Regions from separate parts of the Janthinobacterium sp. GW821-FHT03C10 genome, predicted to be linked through region 2. Evidence: predicted binding sites of a transcription regulator. Region 2 holds the regulator's gene; the other holds the start of a gene.
The links. Region 2 encodes LexA, which represses DNA repair genes until DNA is damaged. Its sites were predicted from a motif close to ACTGTATNNNNATACAGT; they were not measured.

Region 1: recA (recombinase RecA) is a predicted target of LexA. The motif match lies at 3,236-3,253, and genes of this name have one in related genera.

The regions. Positions count from the first base shown of each region.
Region 1 covers NZ_JBWKUN010000001.1:1,545,847-1,560,634, forward strand. Annotated here, with positions in the region: gene sucC (ADP-forming succinate--CoA ligase subunit beta) at 1-255, opposite strand, end outside; gene AC07VH_RS06635 (DUF2889 domain-containing protein) at 334-894, opposite strand; gene recX (recombination regulator RecX) at 1,383-1,838, opposite strand; gene recA (recombinase RecA) at 2,042-3,145, opposite strand; gene AC07VH_RS06650 (response regulator) at 3,387-4,121, shown strand; gene AC07VH_RS06655 (sensor histidine kinase) at 4,118-5,656, shown strand; gene AC07VH_RS06660 (DUF4212 domain-containing protein) at 5,649-5,963, shown strand; gene AC07VH_RS06665 (sodium:solute symporter family protein) at 5,960-8,008, shown strand; gene AC07VH_RS06670 (alpha/beta hydrolase family protein) at 8,262-10,166, shown strand; gene AC07VH_RS06675 (6-phosphofructokinase) at 10,200-11,414, shown strand; gene AC07VH_RS06680 (IclR family transcriptional regulator) at 11,411-12,259, opposite strand; gene AC07VH_RS06685 (GMC family oxidoreductase) at 12,423-14,039, shown strand; gene AC07VH_RS06690 (MFS transporter) at 14,212-14,788, shown strand, end outside.
Region 2 covers NZ_JBWKUN010000007.1:12,403-27,190, forward strand. Annotated here, with positions in the region: gene AC07VH_RS22095 (inorganic phosphate transporter) at 1-442, opposite strand, end outside; gene AC07VH_RS22100 (DUF47 domain-containing protein) at 482-1,108, opposite strand; gene AC07VH_RS22105 (replicative DNA helicase) at 1,203-2,588, opposite strand; gene rplI (50S ribosomal protein L9) at 2,724-3,179, opposite strand; gene rpsR (30S ribosomal protein S18) at 3,207-3,497, opposite strand; gene priB (primosomal replication protein N) at 3,523-3,822, opposite strand; gene rpsF (30S ribosomal protein S6) at 3,843-4,229, opposite strand; gene lexA (transcriptional repressor LexA) at 4,505-5,140, shown strand; gene AC07VH_RS22135 (cystathionine gamma-synthase family protein) at 5,206-6,447, opposite strand; gene purF (amidophosphoribosyltransferase) at 6,491-8,014, opposite strand; gene AC07VH_RS22145 (CvpA family protein) at 8,054-8,542, opposite strand; gene AC07VH_RS22150 (SPOR domain-containing protein) at 8,563-9,567, opposite strand; gene folC (bifunctional tetrahydrofolate synthase/dihydrofolate synthase) at 9,592-10,890, opposite strand; gene accD (acetyl-CoA carboxylase, carboxyltransferase subunit beta) at 10,992-11,864, opposite strand; gene trpA (tryptophan synthase subunit alpha) at 12,062-12,859, opposite strand; gene trpB (tryptophan synthase subunit beta) at 12,946-14,196, opposite strand; gene AC07VH_RS22175 (phosphoribosylanthranilate isomerase) at 14,189-14,788, opposite strand, start outside.

The sequences.
Region 1 (14,788 bases), on a different contig from region 2:
CTGATGCGTGATCAGCTGCATGCCCATGATCTGGTCAGCGTATTCCTTGACCTGTTCCATCGATTTTGCCACTTTCACGCCGCCGCCCTTGCCGCGGCCACCTGCGTGGATCTGCGCCTTGACAACCCACACCGGGCCGCCCAGGGTTTCCGCAGCCTTGACGGCTTCTTCGACGGACATGCACGGAATACCGCGTGGTACCGTCACTCCGTGCTGCCGGAGGATTTCTTTGGCTTGATACTCATGGATTTTCATGCTGGCTTCCCTTCTGATACTGATTTGTAAAAATACGGTTAGTGGTGCAAAAAAAACAGGAAAAACAGAGCGCCGGGATCACACCTTGGCTACCCAGCGCGGGTAATACTGTGCAACCGCCCCGCCATCGGTGCGCAGGGCGTGGCATTTGTCGAGTTGGAACGGCTTTTCATGCGACAAGTCAGCATTCGCACCGTCACGGGTCGACCAGACATCGCCGGCAAATGCCTGAACCGTCGCAGTCGGCAAGACTTGCGCCAATTCGGTCAAATGGGTACAGCCAGCGATTCCCGCCAGGCGCTGTTTCAAGTCGCGGCGGAAATTCTTCAATAGGTTCAAACCGATCAGCGCCCTGTAAGCGGGGCCGATGGTATCGCAAAAACCGGGATAGGGCACGGCATCGGAGGCGGCTTCGGCCTCGACAATGGTCAGTTCGCGATCGACGGTAATGCGTAAATGGAGGTCATGCAGAGGGGCGCCGGCGGGACGGGGGCCGGAGGCCAGGGTCGCGTCATAGCTTTTGATATCGGTGATATGGGCGTCAATATCCCACAGGCCGTCGTCGCGCATATACGCTTGGACGTCGATAACGCGGGAGTGCCGTAGGGCGCGCCGGGATACGGGAGTTGACAGGGGCATAAGACCGATGCCGCTTGCGCGGCCATAATTTAGTAAGCAGCCATGTGCCTAAAGCACTCTGTTCGCAGCTTCTACGAACAGCAACCGCACCTGCGGCGCCGCAAAAACCCTAAAAGTGTAGCACAGTAGGCGCCGGTTGCGCCGCAACATAATTTTTCATTGCTTTGATAAAAACATTTCAAAGTATAAAGAACTCACATGGAAATTGAGCCTGTTATCACGGACGGTGATGATAGATATGACCGATGGGCGCCGCGAAACACCTGACCGAATGGCTGCGCCGGCGCAGCCCACGGCGGCACGGTCAGGCCCGGCCCCACGCAGCGCAACAATATGCCATCCGATCGACAGGCTGGCGGCGAGGAAAGTGAACTTACCAGTAAAACAATGATCTGGAGCAAGGCTGCCTGGCAGGCAAGGCACGGGGCAGCGACGAACTGTTGCAGAAGGAACACAGCGAGGCCGGCGGGACGGCCAGCGCCGCACGCCTAGTCGTCCTCCGGCTCCAGCCCCTTCAAGGCCGCCTGCACGGCACGCTGGGAAAAGCCGCGCTGCATCAGGAAGCGCATCTGCTTGTTGCGCTGTTCCGCATCCTGCGCCACCTGGCCAAACTTGCGGCGCCACACCTCGCAGGCGCGCGCCACTTCCCCTTCGGCCAGGCCCGCCTTGAGTTCCTGCAGCGCCTCGCCGCCTATGCCGTGGCTTTGCAGTTCCGCCATGATGCGGCTGTTGCCGAAGCGGGCCGAGCGGCGATGGATCAGCGATTCGGAAAAGCGCTCCTGCGACAGCCAGTTGGCTTGCTCCAGGCTGTCGAGCAAGGCTTCCACGTCGTCGCCCTCCTGCGCATGGCGCTGCAGCTTGCGCCGCAATTCCATGCGGCTGTGTTCGCGCATCGACAAAAAGCGTAGCGCCCTGCCCTTCAGGCTTAGTTGTACTGCGGCCATACACCCACCTTGTCTTTCATTCCACGATCACATCACCCAAACACAATCGCCGCCCGGCGCAACAGCGCGGGACGGCGATCATAGTCACACCTTGCAACAAGCCATGCGTAGGTCGGATTAGGCCCCTTGGGCCGTAATCCGACAACATTGTTGACGTCTGTGGCGTTGTCGGATTACGCGCGGCTTTGCCGCGCTAATCCGACCTACTCTGCCTTGGCTTCCGCAGCCTTGGCAGCCTTGTCGGCGGCTTTATCCGCTTTTTCCGGCTTTTCAGCGGCCAGCGGCGGCAGTTCGCGCACGCCCAGCGAAGCGCGGACCTTGTTTTCGATTTCGCGGGCCAGCGCCGGACGCTCTTGCAGGAAGGCGCGGGCATTGTCCTTGCCCTGGCCGATGCGTTCGCCGTTGTAGCTGTACCACGAACCGGATTTTTCCACGATCTTGGCATCCGAGCCCAGATCCAGGATTTCGCCTTCGCGCGAGGTGCCGGCGCCGTACAGGATGTCGAAGTGCGCTTCCTTGAACGGCGGCGCGATCTTGTTCTTGACGACCTTGACCTTGGTTTCGTTGCCGATCACTTCATCGCCGGACTTGATCGAGCCGGTGCGGCGGATGTCCAGGCGCACGGAGGCGTAGAATTTCAGCGCATTGCCGCCCGTGGTCGTTTCAGGGCTGCCGAACATCACGCCGATCTTCATGCGGATCTGGTTGATGAAGATGACCAGGGTATTCGTGCGGTTGATGGAGCCGGTCAGCTTGCGCAGGGCTTGCGACATCAGACGCGCTTGCAAACCTGGCAGCGAATCGCCCATGTCGCCTTCGATCTCGGCGCGTGGCGTCAGCGCGGCCACGGAGTCGATGACGACGAGGTCGACGCTGCCCGAACGCACGAGGGCGTCGCAGATTTCCAGCGCCTGCTCGCCCGTGTCCGGTTGCGAGATCAGCAATTCATGCAGGTTCACGCCCAGCTTTTGCGCGTAACCGACGTCGAGCGCGTGCTCGGCATCGATAAAGGCGCAGGTGCCGCCCAGTTTTTGCATTTCAGCGATGGTTTGCAGGGTCAGCGTGGTTTTACCCGACGATTCCGGACCGTAGATTTCCACCACGCGGCCGCGCGGCAAGCCGCCCACGCCCAGCGCGATATCGAGGCCGAGCGAACCGGTCGACACGACTTGCACTTCTTCGATCGGTGCGCTGGCATCCATGCGCATGACCGAACCTTTGCCAAACTGCTTCTCGATCTGCGCCAGTGCGGCGGCGAGCGCCTTGGCTTTTTCCGATGCGGGTACTACAGCTTTTTTATCGTCCATATGTTCTTTCAGCCGTTCTACAGGTGCGGATTCACATGAATCCGGCAACCTGCGATAGCGCCAGTGGGTTAAATTCTTTACACAGACAGTACTGTATAAAAAAACAGTGATCAATGCAAGCGGAACGTGGATTTGTTTTGAAACAGATCAATACAAGCCTGGTTTCTCACAAAAACTCGCCACCTTGCGGGAAATGAAACACAATACAAGCTTCTACCGCCGCAAGCATAGGAAGTGCACCATGCGTATTTTACTTGCCGAAGATGACAGCGTGCTGGCCGATGGCCTGACCCGCTCGCTGCGCCAGTCCGGTTATGCGATCGACTACGTCAAGACCGGGCAGGAGGCCGATACGGCCCTGTCCACCCAGGAATTCGACCTGCTGATCCTCGACCTGGGCCTGCCGAAGATGTCCGGCCTGGAAGTGCTGCGCCGCCTGCGCGCGCGCGCCTCGCTGTTGCCCGTGCTGATCCTGACGGCCGCCGATTCCATCGAACAGCGCGTGAATGGCCTCGACCTCGGTGCCGACGATTATATGGCCAAGCCGTTCGCCCTGTCGGAACTGGAGGCAAGAGTGCGCGCCCTGACGCGCCGCGGCGCCGGCGGCGGCGCCACCATCATCAAGCACGGCCCCCTCAGCTATGACCAGGTGGGACGCAGCGCCTACATCAACGACCAGATGCTCGACCTGTCGGCGCGCGAACTGGGCTTGCTGGAAATCCTGCTGGGCCGCACCGGCCGCCTCGTCTCGAAAGAACAGCTGGTCGACCACCTGTGCGAATGGGGCGAGGAAGTGTCGAACAATGCCATCGAAGTATATGTGCACCGCCTGCGCAAGAAGATCGAGGTGGGCGGCGTGCGCATCGCCACCGTGCGCGGCCTCGGCTACTGCCTGGAGAAATATTCGGAAGCGGCGCGCCTGCAAGCCGAAGCGGGCGAGGCGGCAAGCCCGGCCAGCGGGCCCGCCAGCAAGTGAAGGCGCGCGAGGCGCCAGCGGACGAGGCGGACGACGACGACTGGTTCGAGCCGCCCACCACGGAACAAGACGACACCATCGAGCACTCGCTGTTCGGCGAAATCCTCGACTGGATGCTGGCGCCCCTGCTCCTGCTGTGGCCGATGAGCATCGCCATCACCTATCTGGTGGCCAAGGGCATCGCCAATCAGCCGTTCGACCATGCGCTGGAAGACAGCGTGACCGTGCTGACGCAACAGGTCAAGCAGGCCGACGGCGCGCTGCTGCGCCGCGTGCCGGACAAGAACAGCAATAACAAGGGCCGCGACTTCCTGCGCGGCGACGACGTCGACACCCTGTATTACCTGGTGGTGGGTCCGCGCGGCGAATACCTCGACGGCGACCGCGACTTGCCGCCGCCGCAAGACCCCGACAAATACCGCAGCGGCATGGTGCTGTTTCGCAACGACACCATCCACGGCACGCCCGTGCGCGTGGCGTTCAGCTATCTCGATATTCCTGCCGGCAGCGATGACGAACCGCACCGCGCGCTGGTGCAAGTGGCCGAGACGCTGGAAAAGCGCGCCCAGCTGGCCAATGAAATCATCAAGGGCGTGATTTTGCCGCAGTTCATCATCCTGCCCGTGATCCTGGCCCTCGTCTGGTTTGCCCTGGCGCGCGGCCTGTCGCCGCTGGCGCAATTGCAGGAACGCATACGCGCCCGGCCGCCCGACGATTTATCTCCCATCGAATCGGGGCAGGTGCCCGAGGAAATCACGCCGCTGGTCGGTTCGCTCAACGAAATGCTGGCGCGCCTGTCGCTGTCGATCGACATGCAGAAACGCTTCATCGCCGATGCGGCGCACCAGATGAAGACGCCGCTGGCCGGCATGCGCATGCAATCGGAGCTGGCCCTGCGCCAGACCGACCACGACGAGATTCATCGCTCGCTGCTGCAGCTGGCGAAAAGTTCGGAAGCGGCCACGCGCCTGGTCAACCAGCTGCTGGCCCTGGCGCGCGCGGAAAACCAGCCGCAGGCGGGCACGGCATTCGAGCCGATCGAACTGAGCGAACTGGCGCGCGGCGTGGTGCAGGACTGGGTGCAAGCCTCGTTTGCCCAGCATATCGACCTGGGCTTCGAACAGCCCGCGTATTCGATCATGATTTCCGGCAATGCCATGATGCTGCGCGAGCTGCTGAGCAATCTGATCGACAATGCCCTGCGCTACACGCCGCTTGGGGGCAGCGTGACGGTGCGCGTGCGCAGCACCCTGGAACTGGCCATCCTGGAAGTGGAAGATACGGGGCCCGGCATTGCGCCGGCCGAACGGGCCCACGTGTTCGAGCGCTTTTACCGCATTCTCGGCAGCAATGTCGACGGTAGCGGCCTGGGCCTGGCTATCGTGCGCGAGATTGCCCAGCAGCATGGCGCCGAAGTCGATATTTTTAACAATCCGCGCGCCACGTCGCCCAAGTTGCCAGGCACGCTGCTACGCCTGAGCATCGCCCTGCTGTTGCCGGAAGCGCCAGAAGAGGATGACATCGTGTATGGATAAGCCCAGCCTTCCCGCGGCGCCGCTGCAGCCGGCGCGCGCGCCCGGCCCCGAACTGCAGGCGCGCCGCGACGTGCACTGGCGCAAGACGCGGCGCCTGACGGCCGTCCTGCTGCTGGTCTGGCTGCTGACGGGCTTCCTGACCGTGTTCTATGCGCGCGAGCTGCTGCACCTGAACCTGTTCGGCTGGCCCCTGCCCTTCTATATGGCGGCCCAGGGCGCCTCGCTCGTCTACCTGGCCATCATCGCCTTGTATGCCTGGCGCATGCGGCGCCTCGACCGGGCTTTTCATGCCGAGGAACAAGCATGAGCGGCCAGCGCACCTTCTTTGCCCGGCTGTGCCGCTACTACCTGCTGTTTACCGCCGGCTTCGCCGCCTTCCTGCTGGCCCTGTCGGTGCTGGAACAGGAAGGCATGCCGCGCGCGTGGATCGGCTACCTGTTCATGCTCGTCACCATCACCCTGTACGCCACCATCGGCGTCATCAGCCGCACCTCGAACGTCACCGAATACTATGTGGCGGGGCGCAGGGTGCCGGCCATGTTCAACGGCATGGCCACGGCCGCCGACTGGATTTCGGCCGCCAGCTTCATCAGCCTGGCCGGCGGCCTGTACCTGAACGGCTTCGACGGCCTGGCCTTCATCATGGGCTGGACGGGCGGCTATTGCCTGGTGGCGCTGCTGATCGCCCCCTACCTGCGCAAGTTCAGCCAGTACACGATTCCCGATTTCCTCGCCGCCCGCTACGGCAGCGGCACCGACAAGCGGGGCGCCAGCGTGCGCGTGGTGGCCGTGGCCGCCACCATCATCGTGTCGTTTACCTATGTCGTGGCGCAGATCTACGCCGTCGGCCTGATCGCCTCGCGCTTCACGGGCGTGGATTTTTCCGTCGGCATCTTCCTGGGCCTGGCCAGCATCCTCGTCTGCTCCTTTCTTGGCGGCATGCGCGCCATCACCTGGACGCAGGTGGCGCAATACATCATCATCCTCGTCGCCTTTCTGATTCCCGCCATGTGGCTGTCGGTCAAGCATGCAGACAATCCCGTGCCGCAGATCGCCTATGGCAAGGTGCTGCCGCAACTGAGCGCGCGCGAACACGTGCTGGAAACGGACCCGAAAGAGATCGAGGTGCGCGCCATCTTCCGCCAGCGCGCGCACAGCTACCAGGCGCGCATCGACGGCTTGCCCGGTTCCTGGGAGCAAGGCCGCCTGGCGGCCCAGCGCCAGCTCGACAGTTTGCGCCAGCGCAATACCTCGCTGTTCGACATCCGCAACGCGGAGCGCTACCTGATCGCCTATCCCAAGAGTCCCGACGAGGCACGCGTGCTGTGGCAGGCCGCGCAGGCGCAGAATCAGAAACGCGCCGAACCGATCATTCCGCACGCGCAGCCGTTTCCCGCCGCCGACCGGGAACAGTCCGACATCAAGCGCAACAATTTCCTGGCCCTCGTATTTTGCATGATGCTGGGCACGGCCGCCCTGCCCCACATCCTCATGCGATCGTACACCACGCCGTCCGTGCACGAAACGCGCGTGTCCGTGTTCTGGACCCTGTTCTTCATCCTGTTGATCTACCTCACGATTCCCGCGCTGGCCGTGCTGGTCAAGTACGACATCTACTCGGCACTGGTCGGCACGCAATACGCGAACCTGCCCACATGGGTGTCGTACTGGGCCAACGTGGACAAGCTCAGTCCCCTGATCAGCATCGTCGACGTCAACCGCGACGGCATCGTGCAACTGGCGGAAATTTCCATCGACGCCGACGTGCTGGTGCTGGCCACGCCCGAGATTGCCGGCCTGCCCTACGTGATTTCCGGCCTGGTGGCGGCCGGCGGCCTGGCCGCCGCCCTGTCGACGGCCGACGGTTTGCTGCTGGCCATCTCGAACGCCCTGTCGCACGACGTCTATTACAAGGTGGTCGATCCCAGCGCCTCGACGCAAAAGCGCGTGACGATTTCCAAACTGCTGCTGCTGGCCGTGGCCTTCATCGCCGCCTATGCGGCCTCGCAAAAGCCGGCCGACATTTTGTCGCTGGTGGGCGTGGCCTTCTCCCTGGCCGCCTCGACCCTGTTCCCGCCGCTGGTGCTCGGTGTCTTCTGGCAACGCGCCAATTACCAGGGCGCGCTGGCCGGCATGCTGACGGGCTTTGGCGTCTGCCTGTACTACATGCTGCACACCAGCACCATGCTGGGAGGCAATGCCAGCGGTCAATGGTTCCATATCGCCCCGATTTCCGCCGGCATCTTCGGCGTGCCCGCCGGCCTGGCCGCCGCCATCCTCGTCAGCTGGCTGACGCCGGCGCCGGGACGGCGCGGCCGGGGACTGGTCGAGCATATCCGGGCGCCGGAATAACGGCCTGCTGCCTCAAACGTAAAAACAATGATAGCCTCTAGAAATAATGCATAAATAAATACCTTATTTACCAACCATCAAGGGATAAAATGATGCCCGGCAAGGTCTCTCTTGAACGCTATATGGCGCTCACCCGCGTTGTGACTGCCTGCCTGTTGCTGGCCTTCGTATCGCCGCAGGCGCCAGCCCAGCGGCTGATGCCCCGTCAGGCATTGGCACCGCCGCTTTCTTTGATAAAGATCAGATCAGCAACGTGGCACTGTCGCCTGACGGACGGGCGGTGGCCATCTTGCTGATGGGCGACAACCGGCGCCGGCGTTTGGCCGTGCTCGATGTGGCGAGCCAGGAGGTCAAGGTCGTTGCCAACTTCAGCGACCGCGATATTGATAAAGTGGCATGGGTCAATGCAAAGCGGCTGGTATTCGATACCACCGACTCGCACGCGGCAGACGGCCAGCGCAAATATGCGCCGGGCATGTTCGTCGTCGACCGCGATGGCGGCAATTACCGCCAATTGGCCTCCATGGATGGGACAGCGGACGACCCGCGCTTTGCGTCCAGGAAGTTGCCTCCCTCCGTATATCTGCTGGACCAGCCCGGCGCCCAGGCTTCCGATGTCATCTATGTCCAGAAAGCCGTTGTGCTCAAGGAACGTAATGAGAATACGGCAGAGGTCGGACAATTCGACTTGCTGCGCCTCGACACCACCACCCAACAATGGGAAAAGGTGATGCCGCCAGCCAAAGGCGTGCGCCACTGGCTGCTGGATCAGCAGGGCAGGCCGCGCCTGGCAATGGTCGTCGAGGACGGGCGCAAGACGTTTTACTACCTTGAGCAGGACGATCAGCGCTGGCGCGCCGTCGCCAGCCAGGATATCTATGACAACGGACCCGGCGCCATCACGCCCGTGGAATTCGGACCCGACGGCACCCTGTATGTCAGCAGCCGCAACGGTGCCGACAAGCGCGCCCTGTATGCCTACGACCTGACGGCTGGCCGCGTCACGGGCAAGCCGCTGGTCACGCTGGCCGGCTACGATTTCGTCGGCGGCATCCTCGCGGACCAGAAACGCCTGCTGGGCGTCTACTACACCAATGATGCCACCACCACCGAATGGTTCAGCGCCGACTGGAAGGCCGTGCAGCAAGACATCGACACACAATTGCCGGCGACCATCAACCTGGTCTCACGCAGCGCCAGGGCGGATAGCCCGCAGCTCATCGTGACGGCGTATTCGGACCGCCAGCCCAGCGCCTACTTGCTGTACAACAAGCAAACTCGTCAATTACAGAAAATCGGCGATGCCCGTCCCGCCATCGATGCGCGGTACATGGCGCAAACCGACTTGATGACCTATCGCGCGCGCGACGGCATGGAGATTCCCACCTGGCTGACCTTGCCCAAGGGCGGCGGGAAGAAATTGCCGATGGTGCTGCTCGTGCGCAGCGTGCCAGGAGGACGTGGCAGCCTGTGGCAATGGATGAGCGAGCGGCAATTCCTCGCCTCGCGCGGCTACGCCGTGCTACAACCCGAATTTCGCGGCAGCGGTGGGCGCGGCGACCAGTTCCTTCGGGCGGGCTGGAAACAATGGGGCCTGGCCATGCAGGATGACCTGGCCGACGGCGTGCGCTGGGCCATCGCGCAAGGCATTGCCGATCCACAACGCATCTGCATCGTCGGCGGCGGCGCCTATGGCGGTTACGCAGCCCTGATGGGATTGATCAAGAATAGCGACCTGTTCCACTGTGGCGTCAGCTGGAGCGGCATCACCGACTTGCCGCAAATGTTCACGCAACACTGGAGCGTTGGTCACCGGATGGGCGAGCAGGAAAGACAATACTCCATGCCGCAACGCATAGGCGATCCTGTGCACGATGCCGCCCAGCTCAAGGCCAGCTCTCCCATGTACCAGGCCGAAAAATTGACGCAGCCCCTGCTGCTGGCCTACGGAGGGGCCAGCAGCAACGTTCCCACATACCAGGGCACGCAGTTCCGCGACAAGCTCAAGCTGAGCAATTCACGCGTCGACTGGCAGCTGTATGCCGAAGAGGGTGACCGTTGGGACTTGGCGGCCACGCGCGTAGACTTCTGGCAGCGCGTGGAGAAATTCCTTGACAGAAATATCGGAAAAGACAGCGTCCCGCTAAAAAAGGAGTAGGCTGGAGGGCCGTTTTACTTACGAGGAGATCCCATGCCGTCTGGAAAAATTCTTGTTGCCCAGGGAGGCGGCCCCACCGCCGTCATCAACCAGTCGCTGGTGGGCGTGGTGCTCGAATCGCGGCGTTTTCAGCACGTCACCCGCGTGTACGGCGCCCTGCACGGCGTGCGTGGCATCATCAATGAAGAGTTCGTCGACCTGACGCAGGAAACCAGCCACAACCTGGAACTGGTGGCCGCCACGCCGTCCTCTGCGCTCGGTTCCACGCGCGACAAGCCCGACATCGCCTACTGCCAGCAAATCTTCGAAGTACTGCGCGCGCACGAAATCGAGCATTTCTTTTACATCGGCGGCAACGACTCGTCCGACACGGTGCGCATCGTCAGCGAGGAAGCGCACAAGGCCGGCTATCCGCTGCGCTGCATCCACATCCCGAAAACCATCGACAACGACCTGGTGGGCAGCGACCACACGCCCGGTTTTCCCTCGGCCGCGCGCTTCGTCGCGCAGGCGTTCGCCGGCGCCAACCTGGACAACGCGGCCTTGCCCGGCGTCTACGTGGGCGTGGTGATGGGCCGTCACGCGGGCTTTCTGACGGCCGCCTCGGCGCTGGGCAAGAAGTTCCCCGACGATGGTCCGCACCTGATTTACCTGCCCGAGCGCGTCTTCGTGCTGGAACAATTCCTCGCCGACGTGAAGGCCACGTATGAAAAGTACGGCCGCTGCGTGATCGCCGTCTCGGAAGGCATCCACGACGCGTCGGGCGAGCCGATCGCCAGCCTGCTCGCCAAGGAAGTGGAGCGCGATGCGCATGGCAACGTGCAATTGTCCGGCACGGGCGCGCTGGCCGACCTGCTGTGCGACGAAATCAAGGCCAAGCTCGGTATCAAGCGCGTGCGCGGCGATACCTTCGGCTATCTGCAGCGTTCCTTCATCGGCTGCGTCTCCGACGTCGACCAGCGCGAAGCCCGCGAAGTGGGCGAAAAGGCGGTGCAGTTCGCCATGTGGGGCGACCGCGACGGTTCCGTCGCCATCAAGCGCACGGGCTTTTATTCCGTCGACTACGAGTTGCTGCCGCTGACCGAGGTGGCGGGCAAGACGCGCACCATGGAAGACGAGTTCATCAGCGCCAGCGGCACGGACGTCACCGATGCTTTCCGGCTGTATCTGCGCCCGCTGCTGGGCTCGGGCATGCCCGATGCGTTCCGCCTGCGGGCCGCCAAGGTGGCGAAGGTCCTGAAACCCTAGCTGGACTCCGCCAGCAGCAGCGGCCGCAGCTTGACGGCCGCTTCTTTTAACTGCGGCACGTGCTGCATCAGCTGCTCCACGGACTTTCTCGCCACAGGCGCGTGGCAGGCGACGGCGGCCACGATACGCCCGTCTGCCGCGCAGATGGGCACGGCCACGGCCACCATGCCGTGCACGAATTCCTCGTCGTCGATGCCGATGCCCAGGCGGGCGATGCGCACGATCTCGCGCTCGAGCAGCACGGGATCCGTGATGCTTTTCGGCGTGCGCGCCTGCAAGGTCAGCATGGCCAGCAAGGCGCGCCGCTCCAGCAAACTCATGTGCGCCAAGAACAGCTTGCCGCTGGCCGTGCAATGCATGGGCGCGCGCGTGCCCAGCACCAGGTGCAGGCGCAACGGTTCCTGCGTCTCCACCCGGTCCACGTAGACGATTGCATTGCCCTCGGGAATGGCCAGATTGCACGTCTCGCCCGTGGCCGCCACCAGGCTGCCCAGGATGCTGCGGCTCACGCGGATCAGGGCATTGTTGCGCAGGGTCGCCAGCGCCAGGTTCGTGGACGCGGCACCGGGTACATAGCCGCGCCCCACGGGCGTGCGCAGCACATAGCCATGTTGCTCCAGGGTATCGAGCAGGCGCATCATGCTGGCCTTGGGCACCTGCATGCGCGCGGCCAGCTGCGACAGGGTCAAGGGCTGGCTGGCGCTGGCCAGGTGCTCGATCAGGCGCAGCACGCGCAAGCCGCGCGCCTCGTCGCCATGGCTGGCCGCCGGGCTGGCAGTTACCGCGCCCCCCGCCGGGCTGTCTTCTTCGGCCTCGGCCGGCCGTTTTTGAAACGCATCATGCATGTTCTGTTTCACCTCTCGCGTATGCGGCGGTTTCCGCTTGTCCCTGTGCAGCACGTCTTTTATAAATGGAACCAGACGTTCCAAAAATAACCAATAAAGACCAGTGTATCGCAAAAAACGCCCGCCGAGGTGGTGCGATACCGCAACGCAGGAGACAAGCACCATGTTGCAAACACACTACGATTACATCGTCGTCGGCGCCGGTTCCGCCGGCTGCGTGCTGGCCAACCGCCTGTCGCACGACAGCAACCACCGGGTATTGCTGCTGGAAGCGGGCGGCAAGGACAACAATCCCTGGATACACGTGCCGGTCGGCTATTTCAAGACCATGCACGACCCGAAGCTGGACTGGTGCTACCGCACGGAAGCGGATGCCGGCATCGCCGGACGCCAGTTGCAATGGCCGCGCGGCAAGGTCCTGGGCGGCTCCAGCTCGCTCAACGGCTTGCTGTATGTGCGCGGACAGAAAGAGGATTACGACCGCTGGGCCGAACTGGGCAACGCAGGCTGGAGCTATGCCGAGGTGCTGCCCTATTTTAAAAAATCGGAAGACCAGGAACGCGGCGCCAGCGACTACCACGGCGTGGGCGGCCCGTTGAAGGTGTCGGACCTGCGCCTGCGCCGCCCCATCGCCGAACACTTCATTGCCGGCGCCACGGAAAGCGGCATCCCCTTCAATGCCGATTACAACGGCGCCACGCAGGAAGGCGTCGGCTACTTCCAGCAAACGGCCAGCAAGGGCTTGCGCTGGAGCACGGCCAAGGCCTTTTTGCGCCCCGCCCGCAAGCGCGCCAACCTGCGCGTGGAAGTGCGCGCGCAGATCACGCGCGTGCTGTTCGAGGGAAAGCGCGCCGTCGGCATCGAGTTCCGGCAGGATGGCCAGCTGCGCCAGGCGCGCGCCAGCGGAGAAGTGATTTTATGCGCGGGCGCCATCGGCTCGCCGCAAATCCTGCAATGCTCGGGCGTGGGTCCGCGCGCCTTGCTCGATAAAGTGGGCGTGCCGCTCGTGCACGACTTGCCCGGCGTGGGACAGAACCTGCAAGACCACCTGCAAATCCGCCTCGTCTTCAAGACGCGGCTGAAAACCCTGAACGATGAAGTCAACAGCCTGTGGGGCAAGCTGTGGGTGGGCATGCAATACGTGTTTTCCCGCTCCGGCCCCCTCACCCTGGCGGCCAGCCAGGTGACGGTGTTTACCCGATCCTCGCCCGAGGTGGAGCGGCCCGACATCCAGTTCCACATGCAGCCGCTGAGCGCCGACAAGCCGGGCGAAGGCGCGCATCCGTTTTCCGCGTTTACGTCGTCCGTGTGCCAGCTGCGCCCGCACAGCCGCGGCCACGTATCGATCAAGTCCGCCGATCCCCTCGCCTATCCGGGCATCTACCCGAACTACCTGTCCGACCCGCGCGACCAGCGCACGGCGATCGCCGCCCTGCGCGTGGCCCGCAGGATCGCCGCCGCCCCGTCGCTGGCGCCGCACATCATTTCCGAATTCGTGCCCGGCCCGCAGTTCGAGACGGATGCGCAGCTGCTGGACGCGGCGCGGCGCTTCAGCCAGTCGATCTACCACCCGAGCGGCACCTGCAAGATGGGCCACGACGCCATGGCAGTCGTCGACGACCGCCTGCGCGTGCACGGCATGCAGAACCTGCGCGTGGTCGATGCGTCGATCATGCCGGAAATCGTCTCGGGCAATACGAACGCGCCCACCATCATGATCGCCGAAAAAGCGGCCGACATGATCCTGGCGGACGCCGTGCGGCTGCCGCAGGCGGCCTGACCCACCCATTCCATTTCCGGCAAGGAGGATGTCAGCGGCGGGCAGGCGGCCCCGCCTCCAATGACCCGGCGACAAGCCAGGCATCAAACACATAATCGATATCGATTGGAGACTAGATATGGACAACAATCCCAACAATCCGAAAAAAGCCCAAGAGCTGCGGAAAGTCGTGATGGCCAGCGTGATCGGTGCCACCATCGAGTGGTACGACTTCTTTTTATACGGCGTCGTGGCCGGCATCGTGTTCAGCAAACTGTATTTCCCGGGCGGCGATCCGCTCGTCTCGACCATGCTGGCCTACGGCACCTTCGCCGTGGGCTTTCTGTCGCGCCCCATCGGCGGCGTGATCTTCGGCCACTTCGGCGACAAGATCGGCCGCAAGAGCATGCTGGTGATGACCCTGATGATCATGGGCATCTCCACTTTCCTGATCGGCGTGCTGCCGACCTATGACCACATCGGCTACTGGGCGCCGGGATTGCTGCTGTTCCTGCGCGTGCTGCAAGGCATCGGCCTTGGCGGCGAATGGGGCGGCGCCGTGCTGATGGCGTATGAATATGCGCCGCCAAAGGACCGCGGCTTCTACGCCAGCCTGCCGCAGATCGGCCTGGCCATCGGCCTGTGCCTCGCGTCGGGCGTGGTGGCGATCCTGTCGTACAGCCTGACGGATGCGCAATTCCTCTCGTGGGGCTGGCGCGTGGCCTTCATCCTGTCGGCCGCCCTCGTCTTCATCGGCATGTGGATACGCC
Region 2 (14,788 bases):
CGGGCGCGATGACGATGAAGGCCACGGTTTTCCACAGGCCGGCCGCGACCAGCGCGCCCGTGCCCGACTTGGCGACGGCGGCGCCCACCAGGCCGCCGATCAGGGCGTGCGAGGACGACGATGGAATGCCGTAGTACCAGGTAAACAAATTCCAGAAGATGGCGCCCATCAGCGCGCCGAAGATCACGTACTGGTCGATCACGGCCGGGTCGATGGTGCCCTTGCCCACCGTGGCGGCCACGGTCAGCTGGTGGAACACGAAGATGGCGACGAAGTTGAATGTGGCGGCCATGGCAACCGCGGTCTGCGGTTTCAATACGCCCGTCGAGACCACCGTGGCGATCGCGTTGGCGGCATCGTGGAAGCCGTTCATGAAGTCAAACAGCAGCGCCAGGACGATCAACAGGCCTAGCACGTAGATGCTGATTTGTATGGTCATTATAGTTTCTTTTCTGATTCTGGTTCAGGACAGGCCCAACGCTTACGCGTTTTCGACGATGATGCCTTCGATAATATTGGACACATCTTCGCAACGGTCGGTCACGGTTTCCAGAATTTCGTAGATCGCTTTCAGCTTGATCAGGTTGCGCACGTCCGGCTCGTCGCGGAACAGCTTGGACATCGCGGCGCGCATCACGTGGTCGGCGTCCGATTCCAGGCGGTCGATCTCTTCGCAGATGGCGACGATCTTGCGCGAGTTGTCCATGTTGTGCAGCATGGCGACGGCGTCGCGCACTTTCTCGGTGCAGGCCAGGACCAGTTCGGCCAGGCGCTTGGCTTCCGGCGTGACGGCCTTCAGGTCGTACAGCGAGACGGTTTGCGCCGCATCTTCCAGCAGGTCGAGGATGTCGTCCTGGCGCGTGATCAGCTGATGGATGTCATCGCGGTCGATCGGCGTGATGAAGGTCTTGTGCAGCATTTCCACGGTGGCGTAGGTGACCTTGTCCGCCTGTTTCTCGATGCTTTCGATCGCATGCACGCGGTTTTCCAGGTCGTCGAAATTGGTCATCAGGCCGAGCATCTCTTTCGCGCCCTTGACGCACAGTTCCGCGTGCTGGTTAAACAATTCAAAAAACTTGCCCTCAGTGGGCATCAAGCGTCCAAACATGTCATTCTCCGTTAAGCATTGAGTCGTGTTATTTACTACAGAAAGCCGCCCCGTATGAGGGGGCGGCCAATGGAATTGCCAGTGCTGCTGAGTCTTAGTCGCCTTGGTAAAGCGCCAGGCCACCACTGTAATTGCCAAATTTGGTGTACTGCCCCATGAAGGTGAGGCGGATGCTGCCGATTGGGCCGTTACGCTGTTTACCGATGATGATTTCGGCCGTTCCCTTGTCCGGCGAGTCGGGGTTATACACCTCGTCGCGGTAAATGAACAGGATCACGTCGGCATCCTGCTCGATAGCGCCCGATTCGCGCAAGTCGGACATGACAGGACGTTTATTGGGACGTTGTTCCAGCGAGCGGTTCAGCTGGGACAGCGCGATCACGGGACAACCGAGTTCCTTCGCCAGGCCTTTCAAGCCCCGCGAAATCTCGGAAATCTCCGTGGCGCGGTTGTCGCCCGGGGTATTGGCCGACATCAGCTGCAAGTAGTCGACGATGATCAGGCCCAGCTTGCCGCACTGGCGCGACAGGCGGCGCGAGCGGGCGCGCAATTCGATCGAGTTGAGCGCCGGCGTTTCATCGATGTACAACTGCGCGTCGTTCATCTTCTGGATCGCATTCGTCAGGCGCGGCCAGTCCTCGTCGTTCAGGCGGCCCGTGCGCAGGCGGTGCTGGTCCAGCTGTCCGACGGAGCCGAGCATACGCATGGCCAGCTGGGCGCCGCCCATCTCCATCGAGAACACGGCCACGGGCAAGCCGCTGTCGATGGCCACGTTCTCGCCGATGTTGACGGAAAACGCCGTCTTGCCCATCGACGGACGGCCCGCCACGATCACCAGGTCGCCCGGCTGCAGACCCGAGGTCATGCGGTCGAGGTCGATGAAACCGGTGGGCACGCCCGTGATTTCACTCTGGTTGTCGCGGCTGTACAGCTCGTCGATGCGCTCGACCACCTGCGTCAGCAGGGGCTGGATGGCGGTCCAGCCCTGGGCGCCGCGCGCGCCTTCTTCGGCGATGGCGAAAATCTTCGATTCGGCCTCGTCAAGCATCTGCTTGACTTCCTTGCCTTGCGGGCTGAAGGCCGTGCCGGAGATATCGTCGGCGACGGTGATGAGTTTACGCAGCACGCCGCGGTCGCGCACGATCTCGGCGTAGCGCCGGATGTTCGCGGCCGATGGCGTGTTCTGCGCCATGGCGTTCAGGTAAGCGAGTCCGCCCACGTCCTCGGCCTTGCCGAGCTGGGTCAGGGTTTCAAAAACAGTAATGACATCGGCTGGCTTGGAAGCGTTAACCATCTTGACGATTTGCTCGAAGATGATGCGATGGTCATAGCGATAGAAATCCTCCGCATGCATGAAGTCGGCGATGCGGTCATAGGCGGCATTGTCGCGCAGCAGACCACCGATGACGGATTGTTCTGCTTCGATCGAATGCGGCGGAATACGGAGGGAATCCAGTTGCGGATCAGAGGGGGCGTTCATGGCGCGAATTATACCCGCTTCGGCGTGCCGGCAAAAATAAAGGGCTGAAAATGAGCGAAAAAAAGGCCACAAAAAAGCCGGGCGAACCCGGCTTTTCATAGTGCGGCAGCGCTTGCGGGCCAGGCCCGCAGACGATTACGCGTTCGCGTCTGGAACGACAGCGATCACCACTTCCACGACCACGTCGGTGTGCAGAGCAACCGAAACGTTGTGCTCGCCAACGATCTTCAGCGGGCCGGTAGGCATGCGGATTTGTGCTTTTTCAACAGCAAAACCTTGCTTGGTCAGCGCTTCAGCGATGTCGAAGTTGGTGACGGAACCGAACAGACGGCCATCGACGCCAGCTTTTTGAGCAACTTGAACGGTCAGGCCGCTCAGTTTTTCGCCCTGGGCTTGCGATGCGGCCAGTTTGGCGGCAGCAGCTTTTTCCAGTTCGGCGCGCTTGACTTCGAATTCAGCCACAGCGGTTGCCGTAGCACGACGTGCCAGGCGTTGCGGGATCAGGAAGTTACGTGCGTAACCGTCTTTGACTTTGACGACTTCGCCGAGGTTACCGACGTTTACAACTTTTTCTAACAGAATGATTTGCATAGTTCTTCTCCAGGAATATCTGACCGATTAAGCGTGGTGCAGATCGGTGTATGGCAGCAGCGCGAGGAAGCGAGCGCGCTTGATTGCGGTGTCGACTTGGCGCTGGTAGTGCGCTTTGGTACCGGTCAGGCGTGCTGGCATGATCTTGCCGTTTTCCTGGACGAAGTCTTTCAGCGTGTCGACGTCTTTGTAGTCGACTTGCTCAACGTGAGCTGCCGTGAAGCGGCAGAACTTCTTACGTTTGAACAAAGGGTTTTGCTGTTTGCGTTTTTCTTTAAGCTTGAGCTTATTTTTGTCGAACTTTTTACCGAATGCCATGTCAGGCTCCTGTATCTAAAATGCGCTAGTCGGGAATGACTGCACTAAAATCAATGATGTGAAACACCAAACTCTTGCTGTTGCGGCTCTTCCTGGCCAGGAAACCCGTGAACTGATACACCCCGCCCAAGCTTGCCTGACTGAACCGGCCTGAAATTTCGCCAGCGGCTAGCGCGGCAACATCAAACTCGGTCAAACGGGCAATCCCTGCTTCCATCTGCTGCGAACTGTGTTGCAATACTGCATTCACAATCGGCAGCCCTGCCGGGGTATAGCGCAATATTTCGCGCTCGGCAATGATGGCGGTGACTTGTAGCTGGTTCAGCGCACGATCCTGGTCAAAAATTAAGCGGCTGCGGCTGGAGCGGCTGCTGGTGCTTCGGTGCGGTGGCTTTTGGCCGCGTCTTCGCGTTGTACCGATTTCATCATCGGCGAAGGAGCTGTTTCAGCTTTCTTCATTTTAACGGTCAGGTGACGCAACACGGCATCATTGAATTTGAATGCTGTTTCCAACTCGACCAGGGTCTCGTTGTCGCATTCGATGTTCAGGCAGATGTAGTGTGCTTTAGGCAGCTTTTGGATCGAGTAAGCCATTTGGCGGCGGCCCCAATCTTCCACGCGGTGAACCGAACCGCCGCGGGTGGTTACGCTGGCTTTGTAGCGTTCGATCATCGCGGGCACTTGCTCGCTTTGGTCCGGATGGACGATAAAGACTATTTCATAATGACGCATGCAAACTCCTTCAGGTCGGATTGATAATCGCCCACCCCGGCGTCAAGACGGGTGTGGGAAGGTCAGCCGAAGATTATAACCGCCTTTTGCAAACGTTTCAATCATTGCTTGCGCCAGCGCCCGAAAAGACCGCGCGCGAACGCGCTTTCCGCCCATGGACAAGTATTTCTTGCGAAATTCGCCGAAAACACGCAAATCCCCTTGCATAGTGGGCGATACTGTACAAAAATACAGTCTGTTCATATAGACAGCATTTCAGTATGCACCCACCGCTCATGATCAAGCTGACAGCACGACAAGAACAAATCCTGAACCTGATCAAGGACGCGATTGAAAACACGGGCTTTCCTCCCACCCGTGCCGAAATCGCCAATGAACTGGGTTTCAAATCGGCCAACGCGGCCGAAGAGCATTTGCAGGCCCTGGCCCGCAAGGGCGCCATCGAGATTTCGCCCGGCACCTCGCGCGGCATCCGCCTGATCGGCGCGGCGGCTGAAGCCCTGCCATCGAAAGTGCCGGCAGCGCTGCTGATGTCGCTGCCCCTGATCGGCCGCGTGGCGGCAGGCTCGCCCATCCTGGCACAGGAAAACCTGGAAGCGAGCTACAACGTGGACCCGGCCCTGTTTTCGGCCAAGCCCGACTTCCTGCTGAAGGTGCGCGGCTGGTCCATGCGCGACGCCGGCATCATGGATGGCGATTTACTGGCCGTCAAGAAGGTCGACAGCGCCAAGAACGGCCAGATCGTCGTCGCCCGCATCGGCGACGAAGTCACCGTCAAGCGCTACAAGAAGACGGGTTCCGTGATCGAACTGTTCCCGGAAAATCCCGACTTCAAGGTCATCACCGTATCGCCGGAAGATGAATTCGCCCTGGAAGGGCTGGCCGTCGGACTCATGCGCAGCTGGCATTAAACGACTGCACGAAAAAAGGGCCGCAACAGCATGACTGTTGCGGCCCTTTTCATTTATCCGGCGACTTATACATCGAGTGCCTGGCGGAAATCCTCGAGCAGATCCACCTCGTCCTCGATGCCGACGGAGACGCGGATCAGCGATTCGGCGATACCCATGCTGGCACGCCGCTCGGCACCCATCTCATAGAAGATCGTGTGGGCGACGGGAATGACCAGGGTGCGCGTGTCGCCGAGGTTGCTCGCGGGAATGGCCAAATTCAAACGATTGAGGAAATCGAAGCAGTCGATGCCATCCTTGAGTTCAAAGCTGAACAGGGAGCCATAGCTGCGGAACAGGTCGCTCGCCAGCGCATGCTGCGGGTGCGACGCCAGACCCGGGTAATGCACGGCCGCCACGCGCGGATCGGCGGCCAGCATGGTGGCCAGGGCCAGGGCGTTCGAGCAGGTGCGGTCCATGCGCAAGGCCATGGTTTCCGCGCCGACGGCGATATGGTGCGCCGCTTCCGGCCCCAGCGAGGCGCCGAAGTCGCGCAAGGCCTTGGCGCGGATTTGCGCGATACCCCATTGCGCCGGCGCCGCCTTCTTGTAGTTCTCAAAGATGTTCGGATACTGCGTCCAGTCGAACACGCCCGTGTCCGTCAAGCTGCCGCCCAGCGCATTGCCGTGGCCGCCGATGGATTTCGTCAAGGCATTGACCACCAGGCCCGCGCCCACGGCTTTCGGGCGGAACAGATACGGCGTCGTCATGGTGTTGTCGACGATGTACAAGATGCCCTTCTCGCGGCACAACTCGCCGATCTTTGCCAGGTCGGCGATCTGCGTGCGCGGATTGGCGATGGTTTCCACGAACACGATGCGCGTGGCCGGCGTGATGGCGGCCGCCACGTTGGCCACCTCGGTGGCGTCGACGAACGATACATCGATGCCCTGCCCCGTCACCGTTTGCCACAGGCTGTTGGTGTTGCCAAACAAAAAGGCCGACGACACCACATGGTCGCCCGCGCGCAGCAGCGACTGCACCACGGCGCCGATGGCGCCCATGCCGGTGGCGAAGCACAGGGTGGCCACGCCATCTTCCATCTGGTTGACCTTGTCTTCCAGCGCGGACACGGTCGGGTTGCCCTGGCGGCCATAGCGGAAGCCCGGCTCCTTGCCCTGGAACACGGAAGCGAGCTGGCGCGCATCGCCATAGCCGAACGCGACGGAAGTGTGCACGGGCTTGTGCAGGGAGCCGTGCTCGATGCCCTTGCGGCGGTCGTTATGCAGGATGGTGGTGGTAAAGCCGTAGTTTTTTTTATCGTTCATGATCGCGGAGCAAAAAAAGCCCGGCGCTAGCCGGGCAAGATAATTACGCTTCTGTCGTGGCCAGGTTCAGGTTCAGCTGGGAACGCGGCGTATCTTCGGGCGCCGCCGCCTTCGGATGGTGGCGCGCATATTCCAGGCGGTCCAGGTATTCCTGCGACACGTCGCCCGTCACGTAGACGCCGTCGAAACACGAAGCCTCGAAGTTGACCAGGGCCGGGTTGACGTCGGCGATCGCCTGCTTCAGGGCGCCGATATCCTGGTAGACCAGGTAATCGGCCGTGATTTCGCGGCACACTTCTTCCGTCGTGCGGCCGTAGGCGATCAGCTCGTCGCGCGTCGGCATGTCGATGCCGTACACGTTCGGGTAGATGACCGGCGGCGCGGCCGAGGCGAAGATGACTTTCGTCGCGCCCGCTTCACGCGCCATCTGCACGATTTCACGGCTGGTGGTGCCGCGCACGATGGAATCGTCGACCAGCAACACGACTTTATCCTTGAACTCGGACGGGATCGCGTTGAGCTTCTGGCGCACGGATTTCTTGCGCGCCGCCTGGCCCGGCATGATGAAGGTACGGCCGATGTAGCGGTTCTTGATGAAACCTTCGCGGTACTCGATGTTCAGCGCCATGGCCAGTTGGATGGCGGCCGGACGCGAGGAATCGGGAATCGGCATGACCACGTCGATATGCACGCCGGGCAGTTCGGTGCGGATCTTCTCGGCCAGGTATTCGCCCATTTTCAGGCGCGTGGCGTATACGGAGGCGCCGTCGATGACGGAATCGGGACGGGCCAGGTAGACGAACTCGAACACGCATGGGTTCAGGCTGGCGTTGTCGGCGCACTGGGCGCTATGCAATTGCTTGTCGGCGTCGATAAAGACGGCTTCGCCGGGACCGATGTCGCGCACGAAGCGGAAGCCCATGCCTTCCAGGGCCACGGATTCGGAAGCGATCAGGTATTCGGGTCCCTGCTCCGTTTCATTGATGCCCAGGCACAGCGGGCGGATGCCGTGCGGGTCGCGGAAGGCCAGCAAGCCCACGCCGGCGATTTGCGCGACGGCGGCGTAGCCGCCCTTGACGCGGCGGTTCAGTACGGTAACGGCCTTGAAGATGGCTTCCGGGTCCAGGTTCAGGCCCGTCGTCGCTTCCTGGATTTCATGCGCCAGCACGTTGAGCAGCACTTCCGAATCGGAATCGGTATTGATGTGGCGGCGGTCGTTCTTGAACATTTCCAGCTTCAACTGTTCCCAGTTGGTCAGGTTGCCGTTGTGCGCCAGGGTGATGCCGAACGGCGCATTCACATAGAACGGCTGCGCTTCCTCTTCGCTCGACGAACCGGCCGTCGGATAGCGGCAATGACCGATGCCCGAATTGCCTTGCAGCGAACGCATGTTGCGCGTACGGAAGACGTCACGTACGAGGCCGTTGGCCTTGTGCATGGAAAACATACTGCTGTGATTGGTCGCAATCCCTGCCGCATCCTGACCGCGATGTTGCAGGAGCAACAATGCATCATAGAGCAATTGATTGACAGGTTGATGGGAAACGACGCCGACGATGCCACACATGGTGTGCTCCTAAACTGTGCTACTGATTTTAAAAAAAATTCAAAATTTCACATGCTGCGCGTAAGCGGCAGGCAGATAAGGCTTGATGGCGCGCGCGCCCTGCTCCGCGAGCGGGCTGAGCTGCGCGTTTTTCCAGAATGGCTGCTGCGGTATGGACGTCATGCCACACAAGATGACGGCGGTCAGCACGATCACAAGGCCCCGCGCCACGCCGAACAGGCTGCCCAGGGTGCGGTCGGCCAGGCTCAGGCCCGTCACCTTGACGAGGGCGTCGACCGTCATGGACAGCAATCCCATCAAAATGCGCACGCCGATGAACAGCACCACGAAGGCCAGCAACAAACGGATCGCTTCGCCCGGCACGGCTTCCGGCAGGAACTTCGCCAGGGTGGCGCCATAGGCGTTGGCAATGACGAACGCCACGACCCAGCTGACCAACGACAGTATTTCCTTGACCAGGCCGCGCATCATGCTGATCAGCACGGACGTCACCAGCACGAACAGCACCAGGTAATCGAAGATCGTCACGCGCGTTCAGCCTTGCAACATCACGCCGGTACCAGGCTGCCGCCCAGGCCCAGCTTTTGCAGCTTGGCGCGGGTCTTTTCGGCGTCTTCACGGCTGCCAAACGGCCCCACGCGCACGCGGATGCGCTCGCCCGCCGGGCTGGAGACTTTCTGCGTGTACGACTTGATGCCCGCTTCGCGCAGCTTGTCCTGCAATTCATCGACCTTGTCCTGCGTCGCCAGCGCCGCCACCTGCACCACGAACTTGCCGCTGCCGGCGTCGTGGGCCTTGTCTTGCGCTTTTTCTTGTGGCTTGTCTTGCGGCTTGCCTTCCAGGATAGCCAGCGCGCGCGCGGCATCGTCGGCCGATTGCGCCGGCTTGGCAGGCTTCGCTTCGGGCTTGGCTTCCGGTTTTACCTCATGCTTGGGTTCCGGCTTGGACTCGGGCTTGGGCTCGTGTTTCGGCTCCGGCTTGGCTTCGTGCTTCGGCTCGGATTTCGGTTCCGGTTTCGGCTCCACCTTGACAGGTTTCGGTTCGGGCTTGGGCTCGTGTTTCGGTTCCACGTAGGCCGGCTTGACCGGCGCAGGCTGGGCGGCGGCCAGCACGGGGGCCGGCGCCGCTGCCGGCTTGGCCGCGGGCGGCAGCGGCGCGTCGACGATTTCCTCGGACTGGTCCAGGCCATCCGCTGCGGCCCGGGCCGGAACGGCCGGCACGGGCGCCGGCGCAGGCACCGCCTTTTCCTTCGACGGAATGTCGATGGCGATATCGTTGAACGGCGCTTTCGGCTCGGAATCGAGCAGCATCGGCAAGCCGACGGCCACGCCCAGGGCCAGGGCGATGGCCCCGACCAGGCGGCGGCGTGCGCGCTTTTTTTCAGGCAAGACCGGGTCCGGCGCTTCCTTGCCGCCACGGCGCGAACCGCCACCACCGGAGGTGTTGGCGGCGCGCTTGCGGGTCGGCGACTGCGCTTCGCCAGGGACATAAAAGCCGCTGTCTTCGCCAGAGGATTCTTGCTTGTTTTTAAACAGTTTCGAGAACAAGCCCATGCGTGATTTTCAGTCGAGTGCGTTTCAGTGAAGTGAGGATTTTCGGGCCTTCATCACGCCGGCAACGGTGAGGAAAGAACCAAAGACCACAATTCTATCATTCTCACCGGCCCGGCTCATTGCATTTGCAAAAGCTTGTGCCGGATCATCGAAAATAGACACAGTATGCTCGCTGCTGTCGGGCTTATCTTCGAGCATGATCTGCACCTTGGCGGCCAGTTCGGAAGCCGTGGCCGCGCGCGGCGAAGGCAGGCCCGCCAGGCACCAGTGGTCGACGTGCTCGCTCATCGCGGCCAGCACGCCATCGATATCCTTGTCCTGCATGGAGCCGAACACGGCATAGGTGTACGGGTGGAAACCCATATTGCCCAGGTTCTGGTTCAGGGCCGACGCCGCGTGCGGGTTGTGCGCCACGTCGAGGATCACACTGGGGCGGCCAGGCAAGACCTGGAAGCGGCCCGGCAGCTCCACCGTCACGAGGCCCGTGCGCACTTCCTGCGCGCCCACGGGCAGTTTCAGCTTCAGCACTTCCAGCGCGGCCAGCACGGCCGTCGCATTGAGGATCTGGTTGGCGCCGCGCAAGCTCGGGTAGGCCAGCGAATTGCGGCGCTGCTCGCGCCCGCCGTAGTTCCACTGCTGCTTGTCGCCCGAATAGTTGAAATCGCGGCCCATCAGCCACAGGTCGGCGCCGATGGCCTCGGCATGGTCGATCAGCGACTGCGGCGGCACGGGATCGCTGCAGATGGCTGCCTTGCCCGGACGGAAGATGCCGGCCTTTTCAAAGCCGATCGCTTCGCGCGTGTCGCCCAGATAATCCGTGTGGTCGATATCGACGCTGGTGACGATGGCCACGTCGGCGTCGATCACGTTGACGGCGTCCAGGCGCCCGCCCAGGCCCACTTCGAGGATGGCCACGTCGAGCTTGGCCTGCGACAGCAGGTGCAGGATGGCCAGGGTGGTGAATTCGAAATACGTGAGCGGCGTGTCGCCGCGCACGGCCTCAACCGTCTGGAAGCTGGCGACGATCTGTTCGTCGCTGGCCATCTCGCCCAGCACGCGGGCGCGCTCGTTGAAGTCGAGAAAATGCGGCTTGATGTACAGCCCCACTTTGTAGCCGGCACGCAACAGCACGGATTCCAGCATGGCGCAGGTGGACCCCTTGCCATTCGTGCCCGCCACCATGATCACGGGACAGGTAAAAGCGAGCTGCATGCGTGCCTTGACGGCTTGCACGCGGTCCAGGCCCATATTGATCTGGGTTTCCGAATGGCGGTTTTCCAGCAGGGCGAGCCAGTCCGGCAAGGTGGTGGGGAGGTTTTGCATGGGAGACTTCTTGATGAGGAGACAGTGCGCGAGGCGCGGAGACGGTGTTGCGTGGCAACCGGGCGGATCCGCAGGACACCGCCCGGCCTGTTACGTTGGCGTTACGCCAAGACTTCCACAGCCTGGTTTTGCAGCAAGGCCAGCAGACGGGCGATTTCTTCGCGCATCTTGCGGCGGTCGACGATCATGTCGACGGCGCCCTTGGTGACGAGGAACTCGGCGCGCTGGAAGCCTTCCGGCAGTTTTTCGCGCACGGTGTTTTCAATCACGCGCGGGCCGGCAAAGCCGATCAGGGCTTTCGGTTCGGCGATGACCACGTCGCCCATGAAGGCGAACGAAGCGGACACGCCGCCCATGGTCGGGTCGGTCAGCACGCTGATGAATGGCAATTTCTTTTCGGACAGCTTGGTCAGCATGGCCGTGGTTTTCGCCATCTGCATCAGCGACAGCAAGCCTTCCTGCATGCGCGCGCCACCGGTGGCGGTGATGCAAATGAAAGGCACTTTCTGCTCCAGCGCGATCTGCGCGCCGCGCACGAAGCGCTCGCCCACGACGGAGCCCATGGAACCGCCCATGAATTCGAATTCGAAGCACGCCACGACCACTGGCAGGCTCATGATGGCGCCGCCCATGACGACCATCGCATCCGTCTCGCCCGTCGCTTCCATGGCGGACTTCAGGCGGTCCGGGTATTTCTTGCTGTCCTTGAACTTCAAGGTATCGACGGGCAGGATTTCCTGGCCGATTTCATAGCGGCCGCCCGCGTCGAGCAGGCTGTCGAGGCGTTCGCGCGCGCGGATGCGCATGTGGTGGTCGCATTTCGGGCACACGTGCAAATTCGATTCCAGATCCGTACGGTACAGCACGGCTTCGCACGACGGGCACTTGACCCACAGGCCTTCCGGCATGGTCTTGCGCGCGGCGGCATCTGAACGCTGGATGCGCGGTGGCAGCAGTTTTTCCAACCAACTCATATTTTCTCCTTGGGCCCTTGTAGGGGTAGCGTCGGTGGACGCCCCCGGCAGACGGTCAACGGCGACGCCCCGCGGGGCGCCACCCAAAATTTTATCTATTGCACAATAACAGGCAAATCAGTGGCCGAAGTGTAGCCGTTTATCGCCGGGCTGTCGAACTTTGCCGCCAACGCATCTTGCGTAAACGGCAAGCTTGCTCAGGCGTCCAGTGCGGCGCGGATGCTTGCCGTAAAGCTGCGCACGGCATCGACGGCGCCCCCTTCCGGCGCATTTTCTATCTCCTGGATGATGCGGCTGCCGATCACGACGGCGTCGGCCACCTTGGCAACGGCCTTGGCCGTGGCGCCATCGCGGATGCCGAAGCCCACGCCGATGGGTAATTTTACATGCTGGCGGATGGCCGCGAGGCGCTCTGCCACCTGTTCCGTATCAATGTTGCCGGCGCCCGTGACGCCTTTCAGCGACACATAATAGCTGAAGCCGCCGCCAACCTTGGCCACTTGCGCGATGCGCTCTTCCGTCGAGGTGGGCGCCAAGAGGAAAATCAGGTCGAGGCCCGCCGCGCGCATGGCGCCGGCAAATTCCTCGCACTCTTCCGGGGGATAGTCGACGACGATGGCGCCATCGGCGCCGGCCGCTTGCGCTGCATCAATAAACGCGGCACTGCCGATGCGTTCGATGGGATTGGCATAGCCCATCAGCACCACGGGCGTCGTCTGGTTCGTTTCACGGAACTGGCGCACATAGCCGAACACGTCGTGGATGCCGACATTGAATTTCAAGGCCCGTTCGCAGGCGCGCTGGATGACAGGGCCTTCGGCCATGGGGTCGGAAAACGGCACGCCCAGTTCCAGCACATCGGCGCCGCCCTCGACGAGCGCGTGCATGAGGGGCACGGTGGCGTCGGGGCCGGGGTCGCCGGCGGTGATGAAGGTGACCAGGGCGGTCTTGTTGTTGGATTTTAAATTGGCGAAGGTGGTGGCGATACGGGACATGGTGAGCTTTCTTTATCGGTGGAGGATGTCGGATTACGCGCTTGCGCGCTAATCCGACCTACGCGTTATTGAGAATTGACAGTTGTTTAACTGAAATTCAATCCCATGCGCTCCGCCACGGTATGCATGTCCTTGTCGCCACGGCCCGACAGGTTGGCCAGCACGATCTGGTCTTTCGGCAAGGTAGCCGCCAGCTTGGCCGCGTAGGCCAGCGCGTGCGACGATTCCAGGGCCGGGATGATGCCTTCGATATGGCAACAGTCGTGGAAAGCCTGCAGCGCCTCGTCATCCGTGATCGACACGTATTGCGCGCGGCCGGAATCTTTCAGCCACGCGTGTTCCGGGCCGACGCCCGGATAGTCCAGGCCGGCCGAGACGGAATGCGTCTCGATGATCTGGCCGTTGTCATCCTGCAGCAGATAGGTGCGGTTGCCGTGCAGCACGCCCGGGAAGCCGGCCGTCAGCGATGCCGAATGCTTGCCCGTGTCCAGCCCTTCGCCGGCCGCCTCCACGCCGATCAGTTTGACCTCTTTCTGGTCGATGTACGGGTAAAAGATGCCCATGGCATTCGAGCCGCCGCCGATGCAGGCCAGCACGTAGTCGGGCTGGCGGCCCGTCATTTCCGGCATCTGCACCAGGCATTCCTCGCCGATCACGGACTGGAAGTCGCGCACCATCATCGGATACGGATGGGGGCCGGCCACGGTGCCGATGATATAAAAGGTGTTTTCGATGTTGGTGACCCAGTCGCGCATGGCTTCGTTCAGCGCGTCCTTGAGGGTCTTCGAACCCGATTCGACGGGCACGACGGTCGCGCCCAGCAATTTCATGCGGTACACGTTCTGCGCCTGACGCTTGACGTCTTCGCTGCCCATGTAGACCACGCATTCGAGGCCGAAGCGGGCGCAGATGGTGGCCGTGGCCACGCCGTGCTGGCCGGCGCCCGTCTCGGCGATGATGCGCGGCTTGCCCATGCGCTTGGCCAGCAGGGCCTGGCCGATCACGTTATTGATCTTGTGCGCGCCCGTGTGGTTCAAGTCTTCGCGCTTGAAATAGATTTGCGCGCCGCCCGCCATCTGGGACCAGCGCTTGGCGTGGTAGATGGGCGACGGGCGGCCGACGAAGTGCTTCAGCTCGTAGCGGAATTCTTCCAGGAATTCCGGATCGGCGCTGTAGCGCGCATAGGCGTCCTTCAGCTCGGCCAGCGCATGCGTGAGCGTTTCGGCCACGAAGGAGCCGCCGTACGGGCCGAAATGGCCGCGCAGGTCGGGAAACGGGTAATCGGTGGCGTGGAACAATGCGGCGGCTGCGCCGGGCGCTGTGGTATGGTCATTCATGGTGGTTTCCTCTGGCAATGATGGCATCGGCATCCCCCACCGCGGCGATGAACGCGCGGACTCGGGATGCGTCCTTGATGCCCTTGGACGCTTCGACACCACTGCTGATGTCGACGGCGTAAGGGCGCACGCGCACCACTGCGTCAGTCGCGTTTTGTACGCTCAAGCCACCACTTAAAACGACCCGAGGCGCGAGTTCTTCTGGAATGAGGGACCAATCGAATACCTTTCCTGCACCGCCATACGCATCCACATAGGTATCGAGCAAGAGGCTCGAGAACAAGGGGCTGGCGGCGCGATAGCGCTGTTCGTATTCTAGCAAATCTTCAAAGCTGGTGTCGGGTTTGACGCGGAACACTTGCGTAAACGGCGTCTGCACGGCGCCGGCGAGCGCCGCGCTGTGCTCGGGCGTCTCGTCGCCGTGAAATTGCAGCAGCGACAAGGGCGCCACGGCCCGGGTCGCCCGCACTTCTTCCACGGATGCATTGACGAACAGGCCCACCGTCGTCACATACGGGGGAACGGCGGCGATCAAGCTGGCGGCCTGCCCGGGCGTCACGTAACGGGGGCTTTTCGGATAAAACACGAAGCC